3 regions of the Paenibacillus sp. sgz302164 genome follow, and region 2 is predicted to be linked to each of the others. Evidence: riboswitches for the same ligand, from Rfam matches in the RefSeq annotation. Region 2 holds a riboswitch; each other region holds the start of a gene.
What was found. A riboswitch is a leader RNA that binds a small molecule or an ion and turns the genes downstream of it on or off. The one in region 2 is predicted to bind cobalamin.
Positions count from the first base shown of each region.

Region 1: it holds a riboswitch for cobalamin, as region 2 does, so the genes downstream of both, cobJ (precorrin-3B C(17)-methyltransferase) here and AC0LWT_RS20610 (HoxN/HupN/NixA family nickel/cobalt transporter) in region 2, are expected to answer to the same signal.
Region 3: it holds a riboswitch for cobalamin, as region 2 does, so the genes downstream of both, nrdI (class Ib ribonucleoside-diphosphate reductase assembly flavoprotein NrdI) here and AC0LWT_RS20610 (HoxN/HupN/NixA family nickel/cobalt transporter) in region 2, are expected to answer to the same signal.

Region 1 is NZ_JBVYOL010000006.1:237,107-239,367, reverse strand. Features, by position in the region: gene AC0LWT_RS12250 (DUF1361 domain-containing protein) at 70-738, shown strand; gene AC0LWT_RS12245 (hypothetical protein) at 753-983, shown strand; cobalamin riboswitch at 1,027-1,230, shown strand; gene cobJ (precorrin-3B C(17)-methyltransferase) at 1,376-2,261, shown strand, end outside.
Region 2 is NZ_JBVYOL010000012.1:139,954-142,214, forward strand. Features, by position in the region: gene AC0LWT_RS20605 (hypothetical protein) at 1-382, shown strand, start outside; gene AC0LWT_RS20610 (HoxN/HupN/NixA family nickel/cobalt transporter) at 490-1,293, opposite strand; cobalamin riboswitch at 1,313-1,501, opposite strand; gene AC0LWT_RS20615 (low molecular weight protein-tyrosine-phosphatase) at 1,667-2,137, opposite strand; gene AC0LWT_RS20620 (phosphonate ABC transporter ATP-binding protein) at 2,134-2,261, opposite strand, start outside.
Region 3 is NZ_JBVYOL010000014.1:20,446-22,706, forward strand. Features, by position in the region: gene serC (3-phosphoserine/phosphohydroxythreonine transaminase) at 1-481, shown strand, start outside; cobalamin riboswitch at 964-1,170, shown strand; gene nrdI (class Ib ribonucleoside-diphosphate reductase assembly flavoprotein NrdI) at 1,308-1,667, shown strand; gene nrdE (class 1b ribonucleoside-diphosphate reductase subunit alpha) at 1,654-2,261, shown strand, end outside.

The DNA.
Region 1 (2,261 bases), on a different contig from region 2:
ATAGATTGTGCGGTATAATAGAAACGTCGAAAGGAGCTGTTCCTGCTGAATTTCAAAATATATGTGCAAATGAATCGGGCTTTGTTTTACTTGGTCGGTATGCTTGCGGTCGCGTCAGCGGCTTGTACGGCGCTGCTGCTGGTCCGTATTTACGGGTCGTCGGGCAGTTTTCTGTACAGATGGCTGATTGCGCCGAACTTGATGCTGGCCTGGATTCCGCTGGCGGCGGCGCTGGCCGTTCGTTACTGGTGGCATATGCAGCAAACATTCCGCATCAGACTGCTGATCGGATTGCTGGTATGGCTGCTGTTTTTGCCGAATGCTCCGTATATGTTGACGGATCTGGTGCATTTGACATATTTGAAATCGTCGGTTCCCGTACATTTTGACGTATTGCTGAACGCTTTTACGGCGATTATTGCCCTTTGGGTCGGCTTGTTTGCCTTCTATCTCGTGCACGAAATATGGCAGGGACTGCTTCGCCCGGCCGCAAGCTGGATGTTGGCCGGCGTCTTGCTGCTGCTGTGCAGCGTTGGCGTGTTTTTGGGCCGCTTTTTGCGGTATAATAGCTGGGATTTATTCCGCAAGCCCTGGGCGATCGCGCAAGATTCCTTAAAGCTGCTGGAGCAGCGGGATGCGCTCGTTTTTATCGGCGTGTTTATGCTGGTTCTTAGCTGTTTGTACCTTGTTTTTTACGCTTCTGTCCGGTATCGGGCCGCCGCAAAGAACGTTCGTTAAGAAGGAGAGTTTTCATGCCCAAATACGCAAATCTAAGTATCGAGGCAACGCAATTTTTGCAAAACAGAACAGGCAGCACTCACCTGGAATGCTATACATACATCGATCCGGCGCGGACGGAAGAAAGTTTTTTTGTCGTGCGTACGACAAACAAAGTGATTCATGTCGGCTTTTCCGAAATTGCGTACGATCCGGCCGATTATAAGAGTTTGCTGGAAGGTCTCTACCGCTCTGTCTATGAATAATTGCATAGACAATGCATACGATTGATGATAGGATGATTTTAATTGCATATGGATGGAACCAGGTGCTGAATGATACGTTTCATTCAGTTAAAAGGGAAGTCCGGTGAGAATCCGGCACGGACCCGCCACTGTAACGATCGGGCTTTGGAGCAAAGCCTCTCCTTGGCAGCATGTCACTGGGCAATACCCGGGAAGACGCCGGGAGTATGATCGAAGTCAGGAGACCTGCCCGGTTTGAACGACACTTTTGCCCTACGAGGAATTAGGGTGTGTTAGAGGGCGGTTGCTCCTGTGCTTATTGAAAAGACGTTCAAACCAGGCATTTCTAACATGATGTTGTGTTGGAAATGCTTTTTTATTCGTGCAAAAGGTTTTTAGAAAGGGTGATTGCTATGCCGGGGAAATTGCTCGTCATCGGTTTCGGGCCGGGAAGTTTCGAACATATTACGAAGCGGGCGCGCGAGGCTATTCAAGAAAGTGAAATCATCATCGGCTACAATACATATGTCGATCTTATATCCGGCTTGATTTCGGAACAGCAAATTGTAAGAACCGGAATGACGGAGGAAGTGAGCCGGGCGCAGGAGGCGGTCAGACAAGCGAAGCTGGGGAAAAAGGTAGCGGTTATCTCAAGCGGAGACGCCGGTGTGTACGGGATGGCCGGCCTTATCTACGAAGTGTTGATGGAGCAAGGGTGGACGCAAGCGGACGGCGTCGAAGTTGAAATCATCCCCGGCATCTCGGCCATCAATTCCGCCGCATCCTTGCTGGGCGCGCCTATTATGCACGATGCGTGCACGATCAGCTTGAGCGACCATTTGACGCCGTGGGAGCTTATTGAAAGGCGGGTGGAAGCCGCGGCGCAGGCGGATTTTGTCATTGCGCTGTACAACCCGCGCAGCGGAAGAAGGACGCGTCAAATCGTCGAGACGCAGCGCATTTTGCTTCAGCACCGTTCGCCGCAAACGCCGGTCGGCATCGTCAAGAGCGCATACCGGGATCGGGAGCACGTCGTCGTAACGACGCTGGCCGATATGCTGAATCACGATATCGGGATGCTGACAACGATTATTATCGGCAACTCGGCGACCCAAAATTATGACGGCCTGCTGATAACCCCGCGCGGGTATCAGCGCAAATATACGCTGGGCGCGGAGACGCAGCCGCTCAAGCCGCATCAGCGGCTGCGGGCCGAGGCGGAGCCTTGGGCGCTCGCGCAGGAGGAAGAGGCTCCGGCCGAAGACCGAAGCGAAAGAGCGGGAGCCGCAGCCGGCGGAG
Region 2 (2,261 bases):
TCAGATCAAATCGCTTGAGGGCGATCTTAAGATGTCCCACAAAAAGAAGGATTACGGGCTGACGGTTTCCACGAGAGAACTGGTCCTTCATAAGCCGCACGTGAATTATTACTTCAAGCTTGAAGATATGATCAGCATCGTGCCCTATGACGTGGGAGCTATGAAAGCAATCACTTTTGTCAATGCGCGATCCAAGAATCAGGAGTCCGCTTCACTCACTCCCGGTTCGGAGCACTTTAGAATTTATGTTCACAAAGCGACCGTTCATAACAGAAGCGGAATTTTCCTTCTGGGACCTACGGATGTTATCATTCCGATTCATAAGAGTATGCTTCAGGCGATATCCGAGTGCGTGCAGAACGCCGGGTTAACAGCACTGTAAATACTCATGCGTGCGAAAAAGGCAAAAAAGGCATCTTCCCCTCATCCGGCAGGGTAAAGATGCCTTTTCGTCAACGGCGGTTTCCGCGGAACGTTCCGCAGCCGTCGCTAACTGAGCGAACGCGATTCCTGTTTGGCACGTATCGTGACGAACACGAAGCAAAGCAGTAAAAATACAAAGATGCCGATGCCGACGATTTCGAAATCGAGTTCGGCCCACGGATTGAAAAACGTAAAAGCTTCGTAGAACGAAACCCCGTAAGCAAGAATGACGATCACCCATCCGATCAGCCTTGAAGCCGACTGCCCCAGCTTTCCGGAATGATGAATCATCCGGTAAGCAATCAGCGAATCCAGCGTATCGGTCAGCATCATCCCGAACATAAACACAAGCCCCAAAATAACGGGCATGTATTCGATTTTATTGCTTGCGGCAATCGCCCAAACGGACGTTTGGCTAATCGTTTCGGCAGCCAATGCGAAAATCGCGCCTACCAAAATAATTAAAAAAGGATTGGTTGTCCCTTTGGCGACTTTATCGATAAATTTCCCTTTGTATCCTTTAATTTGAAAGCTCTCGTTTTTGTATTTCGAACGCAGAAGATTATAAATATTGATCGTTCCAATGAGGAAAAGCGACAATATCGAAATCCATGTTGCGAAAGTATCGAAGTAATCGGGAAACTCAAAATCTTTGATGAACATCCCCAAAACAATCGCCATACTGGCCACTACCGCCCCATGGCCAAAAGAAAACAAAGTGCCTACCCATCTGGCGATCGGGCTTCCCATCCGCCAATTATAACGGGTTTGTCCGTCAATAAAAGCCAAATGATCCGCGTCCAAGCCATGACGCAATCCCAAAGCAAAAACAAGAAAAATAAGCGATACGGTTGACAATGTACTCACCATTCCTTTTCTCCGAAGGCATTTTAAGGTGTACGGATAGGTAGGTCTTCTGGCTCCCGGATCAATGCTTCTCTTCAGTCTTCCCCAGCATGCGGCTGAGTGACGTTATTGAAGAAGGCTCCCCGGTTACAGCGGCGGGACCGCTCGGGAGTTGCACCCGATTCCCTGTTACCCCTTGCTTGGCAAGGGCACCTGGCCGTAAACGTATTTGGTTGTGAGATAAACCTCTATCGAGGTCTTTCGAAGATGAGCGACCGCGTTTAGAGGTAGGTTTATTCGCCAATAAGAATGTGTTCTACGCGCTTTAGCGCTGTAAAGAACTTATACATTCTTATGTGGTAAAAAACGCGCAATTTTCAGGACGTCCGAGGCTAGGCTATATGCCTTCCCTGCTTCGGATAAAAGCGAAAAGGCGCTCGCAGCTGCTGTCGACCATCTCGTACACTTCTTCAAAATTGCCTGTGTAGTACGGGTCGGGGACGTTGCCGCCGCCCTTATCCGGGGCAAACTCCAACAGTTTATGAATGGAGGCGCCATGTGCATCCGGAGCAAACGATTTTAAATTCGTTATGTTGCTGTCATCCATGGCAATGATATATGTAAACTGTTCAAAATCGTCTGCCTTCACTTGCCTTGCGGTCAGTCCGTGATGATCGATGCGGTGACGGTCCAAAATTCGTCTCGTTCCCTGATGCGGCCGCTCTCCGGTGTGCCAGTCCCCCGTGCCCGCGGAATCAACAACGATACGCCCATCCAGGCCGGCCTGCTTCACTTTATGGCGAAAAACAGCCTCAGCCATAGGCGAGCGGCAAATATTGCCCAAGCATACGAATAGCACTTGAATCATGGCGCACCGAAAATAAGCTGTTTTTCTCGCATCGTAAGCCCTCTGGCAGGGATGTCAAGTACGATTTTGCCTTCCGCCAATCCCCAAATCCGCGTTGCGTACCGCTCCGCGAGCTCGACCTGGT
Region 3 (2,261 bases), on a different contig from region 2:
CGTTACCGTCGCTATCCTGAAAGAGGACATGCTCCAGGATTTGCCAAAAACCATTCCAACGATGCTGCGCTATGAAATCCATGGCAAAAACAACTCGTTGTATAATACGCCGCCGGTGTACTCCATCTACATGGTAAACCTTGTGCTGAAATGGATTCAAGAGCAGGGCGGACTTGCGGCCATCGAGAAAAACAACCTCGAAAAAACAGGCCTGATCTACAGCGCGATCGATCAAAGCGGAGGCTTCTACCGCAGTCCGGTCGATGCGGGCAGCCGTTCGATGATGAACGTGACGTTCCGTCTGCAGGATGAGGAGCTTGAGAAGAAATTTATTAAAGAGTCCGAGCAGAACGGCTTTGTCGGTTTGAAAGGCCATCGCAGCGTAGGCGGATTAAGAGCTTCGACTTACAACGCGGTAACGTACGCTTCCTGCAAAGCGTTGGCTGACTTTATGGCCGATTTCCAAAAGCGCAACGGATAAATCGACCGGCTGGACTTGTATCATTCAATTTTTAAAGCTATTCAGGGCGTTGTTCCGTCCCTGGATAGCTTTGTTTGGTGTTTTGGCATAAAATTGGATTTATTTGGGAGAGAGGGCTTCGTCCCGTTGTTGTTGCATGGGGTCCTAAAGGCCTATGAGGATGCTGGCATGGACCTATTTTTTTGTTTTTGGTGCACCACTTTCGTACCGGATTATCCCCAGTTTATCCCCAGATTTGCAAGCGAATATCCCCAGCGCATTGCTCTGAATGATGAAATCAGGACTCCGATTTAGCCCGCGCCGGACAAGGAACAGCCGAAAATGACGTTCCTTATTTTGCCATTTCACGCCTTTTATCCACATTTTTTTTGCCGTTTTTTATAGCTGAACGAGGCTTCCGAAATGAGAGATTTTCGAGGTTTGATAGTCGGATTTGCTCATTGACAAACACTATATCTTGATATAAATTGAAATCTATCAACTATATCTCGTGATGGATAGGTGCTTCGCGTTCTAGAGACACGCACGAAGCTTAATAGGGAAGTCCGGTGCAAATCCGGCGCGGTCCCGCCACTGTTCAGGAGGAGTTTTCATCCGATTGCCACTGGCTTGCTCCGATAGGAAAGCCGGGAAGGCGGATGGGAATGATGATCCCAAGCCAGGAGACCTGCCTATTCGTAAGAATCACCCCTACGGCAGATAGGAAGGTGTCCAGACTCCCACTCCAGTGGCAGGCGTTATGTTCGCATGTTCCTGTGGCGTATTCGGTCCTTCTTTTTGCCGAATGCGCCATTTTAATGGTTTTGACAGAAGGAGACGAAATCCCATGCTGATTGCTTACGATTCCAAGACGGGAAATGTCCGCAGATTTATTAAAAAATTAAATTTGCCTGCGGTTCAAATTGAAGAGGCGATGAAGATGGATGAACCTTTCGTGCTTGTCACCTATACGACAGGCTTTGGTCAAATTCCGGAGAAAGTCGCACACTTTTTGGAGCGGAACCATCCTAGGCTCCAAGGCGTAGCGGCCAGCGGGAACCGGAATTGGGGAGATGGATTCGCAAAGAGCGCGGACCGCATCGCCGAGCGTTACGGCGTGCCTGTGCTCGGCAAGTTTGAACTGTCCGGAACCCGGCAGGATGTTCAGCGATTTGTTCAGGAGGTGCACGCAATTGCGGCATATTGAGTTAAACAACCAGATCATGCAGCGCGGTGTCGACGGCTTTTTTCAATTGGAGAAAGACCGGGAAGCCGTGCACGAATTTATGGAAGAAGTGAACCGCAACAGCCTTCATTTTGCCGATACGGCTTCGAAGGTTCGTTACATGATAGATAACAACTTTTACGAGGATGTTTACGAGAAATATTCCGCATCCGAAGTTGAAGATACATACAAAATCACTCACGAATATAACTTCGAATTCTCCTCGTATATGGCGGCTTCGAAGTTTTATACGGATTACGCTTTGCGCAGTGACGATAAAACCCTTTATCTTGAGCATTATGCGGACCGGGTCGCGATTGTGGCGCTTTACTTGGGTCGCGGCGATGCGGAAACGGCGAAACAGTTGGCGAAATCGATGATGGAACAGCGGCTGCAGCCTGCGACGCCGACGTTTTTGAATGCCGGCAAAAGCCGCAGGGGCGAGATGGTATCCTGCTTCCTGCTGGAGATGGACGATTCGCTGAATTCGATTAACTATGTGCTGGGCACGTGCATGCAGCTGTCCAAAATCGGCGGCGGCGTGGCCGTCAATCTGTCCAAGCTGCGCGGCCGCGG